DNA from 2 places in the Protofrankia sp. Cj5 genome. Region 1 is predicted to be linked to the other one. Evidence: riboswitches for the same ligand, from Rfam matches in the RefSeq annotation. Region 1 holds a riboswitch; the other holds the start of a gene.
The links. A riboswitch is a leader RNA that binds a small molecule or an ion and turns the genes downstream of it on or off. The one in region 1 is predicted to bind cobalamin.
Positions count from the first base shown of each region.

Region 2: it holds a riboswitch for cobalamin, as region 1 does, so the genes downstream of both, cobN (cobaltochelatase subunit CobN) here and MJ777_RS16240 (VWA domain-containing protein) in region 1, are expected to answer to the same signal.

Region 1 covers NZ_CAKJTO010000077.1:6,637-11,055, reverse strand. Annotated here, with positions in the region: gene MJ777_RS16255 (glycosyltransferase family 2 protein) at 1-95, opposite strand, end outside; gene MJ777_RS16250 (glycosyltransferase family 2 protein) at 227-1,171, opposite strand; gene MJ777_RS16245 (class I SAM-dependent methyltransferase) at 1,252-1,959, opposite strand; cobalamin riboswitch at 2,324-2,451, shown strand; gene MJ777_RS16240 (VWA domain-containing protein) at 2,581-4,419, shown strand, end outside.
Region 2 covers NZ_CAKJTO010000079.1:11,433-15,851, reverse strand. Annotated here, with positions in the region: gene MJ777_RS16505 (precorrin-8X methylmutase) at 1-584, opposite strand, end outside; gene MJ777_RS16500 (nitrite reductase) at 574-1,713, opposite strand; cobalamin riboswitch at 1,752-1,893, shown strand; gene cobN (cobaltochelatase subunit CobN) at 1,928-4,419, shown strand, end outside.

The DNA of each region.
Region 1 (4,419 bases):
CGGCATTGGTTCTGGATGCTGTCAACCGCGGCGATGATGTCGTCCCAACGCCGCTCGGTGAAGATACAGATGACAACCGAGACGGTGAGTGTCATCTGTCGGTGCCATATAGCGTGAGCAGGGACAGCGGTGGGCAGCTCCGACTGGAGATCGTTCACGAATCCCTTCCTTTCAGCAAATTCGAGTCGAAGGGTCGGTAAATCACGCAGCTTCCGCAGTACGGTGCTCACCGCGGAAGCTGTCCGACGACCTCACGTTGTCCTGCCGAGCGGATCTTCCGAGTACCATCAGCGCAGACCCGGCGGTATCGCGATACACCACGCCGGGTAGTGTGATGATGCTCTTGACAACTCGTCTCAAAAGTTGATCCGTCCACTCCGGTGAACTGTTTCGGACCGATCCGTAGCGCTGCAGTTGGTAGCATTTCTGATCGCGCTCGCCAGCTGCCAGACCGCCCCCATTCCTTTATGATCACAAACAAAACACGAAGGCCATCGGAAATCGGGTTGAGTTTGCTTGTGCCATGCATCCGCGGGTACTCGAAGCTGGGCACCTCGACAATACGAAGGCCGGCTCGGGCGGTCCGGATGTTAATCAACGTCTCCACCTCGAAGCCATCTCCCCAGCAGTGCTTTTGACCGCGACCACTAGGGTCAAGATCAAATACTGGTATACACCGCCGCCAGAACGCGTTGTAGCCATAACATAGATCGGTGAAGCGAGCCTGGACCAAAGCATTAGCCAACGCATTGAGACATCGGTTTCCCAGCCGACGCAGCGGCGTAATGTCGCTGCTTCCGGCGAGGGGGAGAAAACGTGATCCTCTAGCAAAATCGGCACCAGCAGTGAGCGCCCGCATAAATTGGGGGATCTCGGCTGGGTCGGCCGACCCATCTGCGTCAAGCATCACGATGATATCGCCCGTCGCCGCCGCACAGCCACACGCCACGGCGTTTCCCTTGCCACTGCGGGTCTGATGCACGATGACGGCGTCTGGTCGCAATGAGCGAGCGACATCAACAGTTCCGTCACTGGAACGGCCATCGACGACGACGATCTCGGCATCATCGGGCAGGCGTGGGAAGACGTACGGCAAATTTTCCGCTTCATTGAGGGTCGGAATGACCACGCTGACGGTGGGTGAACTGTCAGGCCGAGCCGATTCGGGCATCTCTGTTAATTCCTCCTAGCGAACATGACGAAAAATTGCTTACCGACAGAGGTTGACATGAAAATCTGTGCCACCCTTGTTCATGGCATAAACCGATAGGCTACTACCCGCCCAAAACCTCGATATGATAACTCGTTGGATTTTTCCCATGAGCTGGACAGAGAATCCAGAACATCTTCATGGAGAGGCTTGCTGTAAATAATCCAGGCAGCCCGCGGGCGGATGGCGACGGAATGTTCGATATTGGCAACCACCAGCTTGAGGATATCCGCGTCAAAAGGATTGAAGAAAAAGAACACACAATCTTCCGGTTGAATTTCGTAGCGCGTAGCGTCGATGCACAGAATATGCATGTCAAAATTATTTCCTCGACGCTTCTGGTAAGCTTTTATATTTCTTTCACTAAGTTCACAAAATTCCTTCGTAAATTCAACGCCGACAGCTCTCTTAAAACCAAACTCGGCAGCCAGAAGAAGCGTCCTTGCATTTCCTGAGCCAAAGTCAATGAACGCACCACGCGCTGGGATTCGAAGCTTTTTTAGCGTAGCATAAAATGGCCCGATTGGCATCGGAACAAGATCGTGTCCAGTTTCTCTGTCTCCTGCGATCGTCAGATCATCCGCTAGAGCGACGCGCATCGACGTTCGGGTGCCGTGCCGTTTGTCAAACAAAAACCCCCGCGCGTATCTCGCACCGGCGATCAGGACAAAAAAAATTCCGTCCTTATGGAGCGTACGTTTGAAAATCTCATACTTTGAGAGCGCGGTCAGCCTGCTATCAGCGGTCATAAATCATCCTTCCGTCCTGATTGCGACGCACGACCGGCTGCGGGCGGGAGCACCGGGCCACCGCGGCTCGTCCGCAGCATGCCAATGGGTCATTTCTTCGGTTGCAATCGACCGTATGTCGCCAGCTGTGCGAGGCGTCCCCACGGGGGCAGTAACTTGCCTACGCCGAACGCGGGTCACGGTGGGTTGCCGTCACGATCCGAAAGCGGAAATATCGACTGGCCGGTATGACCGCCGGTCTCTTCGGCCGCGGATTGCCGCCGAACGCGATGGATCCGGACGTGTCGGGTGCACAGGCCGGGCTCAAGCGAAGGCGGGCCCGCGGGTGGGTCGGTGTGTCATGCTGGGGAGCGCGACGGCAGTGGAGGAAGCCGGTGGGAGTCCGGCGCGGTCCCGCCACTGTCACCGGGGAGCAACCTCTCACCGTACGTCACGGCCGCGACAGCGGTTGGAAGGCCGAGAGGAAGCGCTGATCCGGAAGTCAGGATACTCCGGCCGTCCGCACCGTTACCGAGGGCGAGGAAACCCGAGGGGGGAGTGTGGTATGCCCACGCACGCTTATGACCCGGTGATCAGCACACGACTCGGTGCACGATCCGGCGCACCGCGGCACCGGGCACCATGACGGCCTACCCACTGTCCGCGGTTGTGGGCATGGACGACCTGCGGCTCGCGCTCCTGCTCAACGCGGTGTCACCAGCGATCGGCGGAGTGCTCGTCCGCGGGGAGAAGGGCACCGCCAAGTCCACAGCGGTACGGGGTCTTGCCGTGCTGCTCCCGCCCGTGAACGTGGTGACCGGCTGCCGGTTCTCCTGCGACCCGGGCGCGCCCGAGCCCGACTGCCCCGACGGGCCGCATCCACCTGAGGCCCGGCCGACCACCCGTGCGGCACGTCTGGTGGAGCTGCCGGTCGGCGCCTCCGAGGACAGGGTCACCGGGGCGATCGACCTCGACCGGGCGCTCGCCGAAGGCGTCACCGCGCTGCGCCCCGGGCTGCTCGCCGCCGCCCATCGGGGCGTGCTCTACGTCGACGAGGTCAACCTCCTGCACGACCATCTCGTCGACCTCCTGTTGGACGCGGCCGCGCTCGGCGTGGCCCACGTCGAACGCGACGGGGTGTCCGTTCGCCATGCCGCCCGCTTTCTGCTGGTCGGGACGATGAACCCCGAGGAGGGGGAGCTGCGCCCACAGCTGCTGGACCGCTTCGGGCTGACCGTCGAGGTAGCCGCCAGCCGCCAGCCACAGGTGCGGGCCGACGTGGTGCGCCGCCGGCTGGCCTACGACGCCGACCCGGCCGCTTTCGCCGCCAGGTGGATCGATGAGGAGGCCACACTCGCGGCAAAAATCCTCACCGCTCGTGAACGGCTACCTGGTGTCGGGCTGCCCGATCCCGTCCTGCGTCAGGTCACCGCGGTCTGCGCCGCGTTCGACGTGGACGGCATGCGCGCGGACGTGGTCGTGGCCCGCACCGCGATGGCGCTGGCCGCGTGGGAGGGCCGGGTGACCGTCGACACCGACGACGTCCGCCGCGCCGCCCTCCTGGCACTGCCGCACCGGTGCCGCCGCGGCCCGTTCGACGCGCCCGGCCTGGATGAGGAAACCCTCGTCCAGGCGTTGGACGAGGCCTGCGAGGACAAGGCGCGTGCCAAGGACGATGCGCGGGCGCACGCCGGAGCGCCACCCGCCGACCCAGGCACAGATCCAGACCCGGCCCCGCCCACCGGCGGCGGGGGAGACGGCGGTCGCGGAGGCGGCGGCAGGGGGCCGGCACCGAGCGGGCCGGGAACGACAGCGGAACAGGCGGCCGGAGCGGACGTCGTCCCATCCCCGCGTCCCGCGGAAGGCAGCGGCGCCGGAGGTGGGGATGGGGAACGCGGGGATGGGGGCCCCAGCGGGCCCGAACCCGGCGGTGGCGCGGCGCGGGCGCACCGTCGCGCCGGCAGTCCTGGCCCGTTGTTTCGCCCGCGCCGCCTGGAGGTCCCCGGCACCGGGACGCTTGCGGGCGCGGCCGGCCGGCGCGCACGCGCCCGTACCTCCCGCGGTGCGGTCGTCACCGCTTCCCCGGACGCGCCCGGCCTGCACCTGCCGGCAACCCTGCGAGCGGCCGCGCCCTGGCAGCACGCTCGTGGACGTACCGGCCCAGGGCTCGTGCTGTGTCCCGCTGACCGGCGCGGGGCGGTCCGCCAGGGACGCGAGGGCAATCTCGTCCTGTTCGTGGTGGACGCCAGCGGTTCGATGGCCGCCCGTGCCCGGATGCGTACGGTCACCGGCGCCGTGCTGTCCCTGTTGCTGGACGCCTATCAGCGTCGCGACCGGATCGGAATGATCATATTTAGGGGTTCCCGCGCCGATCTCGTCCTTCCCCCGACGTCCAGCGTGGAGGTCGGCGCGGCACGGCTCGCGTCCCTGCCGACCGGCGGTCGTACCCCGCTCACGGCCGGGCTTACCCGTGCGGGCGAG
Region 2 (4,419 bases), on a different contig from region 1:
GCCAACGCGCTGCCTCCGCGCCGGCCGTGCACGGTCAGGAACGGCAGGCCGCTGTCGGCGAGCGCGCGCTTGGACTCGGCCGCACCGATGAAGCCCACCGGCAGGCCGAGGATCGCGGCCGGCCGGGGCGCGCCATCGGCGATCAGTTCCAGCAGCCGGAACAGGGTCGTCGGCGCGTTGCCGATCGCGACGACCGCGCCGTCCAGGTACTCGCCCCACAGCTCCGCCGCCGCGGCCGAGCGGGTGGTGCCGGCCGCGGCGGCCAGCCCGGCCGTCCGGGGGTCCCGCAGCGTACAGATGACCGGATTGTCCGCTGGCAGGCGGGACCGGGTGATGCCGCTGGCCACCATCTGCGCGTCGCACAGGATCGCGGCGCCCGCGCGCAGCGCGGCCCGCGCCGCGGCCACGGCACCCGGTGCGTAGTCCACGTCGCGGATGAGATCGACCATGCCACAGGCGTGGATCATGCGGACCACGACCTGCGCCACGTCGGTGGGAAACGGTGACAGGTCCGCTTCGGCCCGGATCGTGGCGAACGAACGCCGGTAGATCTCCGCTCCGTCGCGGATGTAGTCAGTCGTCACTGAACACGTACCCCTCATCGGTCGCGATGACGTCGATCCGCGTGTCCGCCGGCCGGCCGCAGCGCCGCCGGCAGCCGCTGAAGTGTGCGTGCCGGCCAGGCCAGCGTCCCGCGGCGGCAGCGGCATCGGTCTGGACGTCGGCCAGCGCGCTGGTGCAGCCGGGTGTGCCGGTGCAGGCCGAGAGCCAGTACCACGGCGACGTGTCGTCCACACCGAGCCCGAGGTCCGCCGCTGCCGCGGCGAACTCCTCGGGGTCGGGCAGGTCAGGCAGCACGATGCCGCGCCAGGGCGTCACCCGCAGCCCGCGGGGGCCGGCGTGCCGCGCCAGCAGGGTGGCCTGGGCGGATGACAGCCGCCCGAGCGGGGCCAGCGCCACCAGCGCTGTTCCTCCGTCGATCTGCTCCACCAGCCCGGCGGGACGCAGCCGCGGGGGTAGCACGTCCCGGCCCGCCGGGACCTCGAATCCGCCGGGTGCCAGGGCGCGACGCGCGACCACGCTGATCCCGCCGGTCAGCTCGGCGACCCGCCACGCCGCGCTGTTCTGGACCGCCCGCTCGGCCAGGAACGACTCCGCGAAGGCGAGTGCGGTCGGAACCACCGCCGCCCGGGGCACTGAGAACCCGCACACCGACGCCGTCCGGGCCGTGAGGACGATGGTGATGTCCGGGTGTAAGGACGCGATGTCACCGCGCCCGTCGTCGACGCCGAACAGAAACCGCCCCGGCAGGTCCGCCAGGCCCGGTCGCGCGCACAGCTCGGTATCCAGCTCGGCGACCACCGCGGCGAGATCAGTCGGGCTGTCCAGCCCCGCCAGCGGACTGGCCATGATGTTACGCACCCGTTCGTGCGTCACGGACGGGAGCAGCCCGGCATCGGCGAGCCGGGCCGCCGACAGCGCCACCTCGTGTTCGGCCAGGGCACGTACCTGCACATTGGCCCGGGTGGTGAGTTCCAGCCGGGGGTCGCCACCGGCGGCGGCCACGGCCACGAGGGTGAGCAGCTGCTCCGCCGACAGGAAGCCGCCCGGCAGCCGGACCCGGGCGAGCAAGCCATCGGCGGCCTGATGCGCGCGCAGGGCACCGGGGCACCGGTCGGGCAGCACCCGCGCGGGGGTCGGGTCGCCGGTCACAGCCGCGAGTGTACGGAGCGGACCCTCGCCGAGGCGTCCGATATGGCAGCCTTACCAGTGCCGATCGCGACGCCGGGTTTCAGGAAGCTGGTGCGAGTCCAGCGCGGTCCCGCCACTGTCGCCGCCGCCCGCCTGCCGGGTGGTGGGAGCCAGGAACTGTCCGGCGTCGCGGCACCCGCCGAACCGGAGCGCGGACTCCGGGCGAGGAGTCGTCGTGATCCTGCTGCTGTCCACGTCTGACACAGATCTGCTCTCCGCCAGGGCCAGCGGTGCCGACTACCGGCTGGCCAACCCCGCCCGCGTCGAGGTCGCCGCCCTGCCCGCCCTGCTCACCGGCGTCTCGATCGTCGTGGTGCGGATCCTCGGTGGCCGGCGGGCCTGGGCGGACGGGCTGAACGCGGTGCTGGCCACCGGCCTGCCAGTCCTCGTCCTCGGTGGTGAGCAGGCACCGGACGCGGAGCTGATGGAGTCCTCGACCGTGCCGGGCGGCATCGTGGCGGAGGCGCATGCCTACCTCGCCCACGGGGGCCCGGCGAACCTGCGCAACCTGTACGCGTTCCTGTCGGACGCGATCCTGCTCACCGGTCTCGGCTTCGCGCCACCGGCGGCGACTCCGCTGTGGGGCCGGCCGCAGCTCCTGGAGGAGCCAGCGCGACGGACGCAGCGACCGCGGGCCGACGACGGCCCCCCGCGGATCGCGGTGCTGTACTACCGGGCCCACGAGGTCGCCGGGAACACCGGGTTCGTCCGCGTCCTGTGCGACGAGATCGAACGTGCGGGCGGCCTGCCGGTACCGGTCTTCTGCTCGTCGTTGCGCGGGGCGCCGCCCGAGCTGCTGGTCACGCTGCGCCAGGCCGACGCGCTCGTCGTCACGGTGCTGGCCGCGGGCGGCTCGACCCCCGCGGCGGCCAGTGCCGGCGGCGACGACGAGCAGTGGGATGTCGGCGCGCTCGCCGCACTCGATGTGCCCATCCTGCAGGCCCTGTGCCTGACCGGTTCCCGGGATCAGTGGCAGGCGGGCAGCGACGGCGCGAGCCCGCTGGACACCGCGACCCAGATTGCGATCCCGGAGTTCGACGGCCGGATCATCACCGTGCCGTTCTCGTTCAAGGAGGTCGACACCGACGGCCTGACCAGCTACGTCGCCGATCCGGAACGGGCCGCGCGGGTCGCGGGTATCGCGGTGCGCCACGCCCGGCTGCGGCGGATCCCGCCCGCGCGGCGCCGCGTCGTGCTGATGCTGTCGGCGTATCCGACCAAGCACTCCCGCATCGGCAACGCGGTCGGCCTGGACACCCCGGCCTCGATGGTGCGGCTGCTCGCCGCGCTGCGCGACGCCGGCTACGACATCGGCCCGGCCGACGGCCCGGACGCCCTGCCAGGAGTGGCCGCGGCCGACGGCGACGCGCTGATCCACGCGCTGATCGCCGCGGGAGGGCAGGACCAGGCCTGGCTGACCGAGGAACAGCTGGCCCGCAACCCGATCCGGATCAGCACGGCCCGCTACCGGCGGCATTTCGACGCGCTGCCCGCCGACCTGCGGGAGGCGATGACTCGGCACTGGGGGCCGCCACCGGGTGAGCTGTTCGTCGACCGCTCCCGCGACCCGGACGGCGAGATCGTCCTCGCCGCGCTGCGGGCCGGCAACGTCGTGGTCATGGTGCAGCCGCCCCGCGGCTTCGGCGAGAACCCGATCGCGATCTTCCACGACCCCGGCCTGCCGCCCAGCCACCACTACCTGGCCGCCTACCGCTGGCTGGCCGACGAGTTCGGCGCCCATGCCATCGTCCAGGTCGGCAAGCACGGCAACCTGGAGTGGCTGCCCGGCAAGAACGCGGCGCTGTCCGCCTCCTGCGGGCCGGACGCCGCACTCGGCGACCTGCCCCTGATCTACCCGTTTCTGATCAACGACCCGGGTGAGGGCACCCAGGCCAAGCGGCGCGTCCACGCCACCCTCGTCGGGCATCTCGTGCCGCCGATGGCCCGCGCCGACAGCTACGGCGACATCGCCCGCCTGGAGCAGCTGCTCGACGAGCACAGCCAGATCGCCGCGATGGACCCGGCGAAGCTGCCCGCGATCCGCGCCCAGATCTGGACCCTGTTGCAGGCCGCCAAGCTCGACCACGACCTCGGCCTGGCCGACCGTCCGCACGACAGCGAGTTCGACGAGCTGCTCCTGCACGTCGACGGCTGGCTGTGCGAGATCAAGGATGCCCAGATCCGCGACGGCCTGCACGTCCTCGGCGTCACGCCGACCGGGCCGGCCCGGATCAACCTGGTGGTGGCGATGCTGCGGGCCCGCCAGATGTGGGCCGGCGACGCCCGTGCCCTGCCCGGCCTGCGCGAGGCGCTCGGCCTGCCCGACCACGCCGCCGGGGAGCGGGCCGGCCGGGTCGAGACCGACGCGGTCGAGGAGATCGCGCGGGCCCTGGTCACCGCGATGGAGCATCGGGGCTGGGATCCGGCCGAGGTCCCGGCGGCCGTCGCCGCGGTCGCGGCGGCCGGGAGCAGCGCGGCCGGGTCGGCGGGCGCCGAGGACCCGACGGCCCCGGTGCCCGAAGCCGCGGCCACGCTGCTGGCCGACCCGGCCGCGGTCACAGCCGTGCTGCGCTTCGCCGCCACCGAGATCGTGCCGCGCCTCGCCGGCACCGGCACCGAGATCGACGCCGTGCTGCACGCGCTGGACGGGGGCTACGTCCCCGCCGG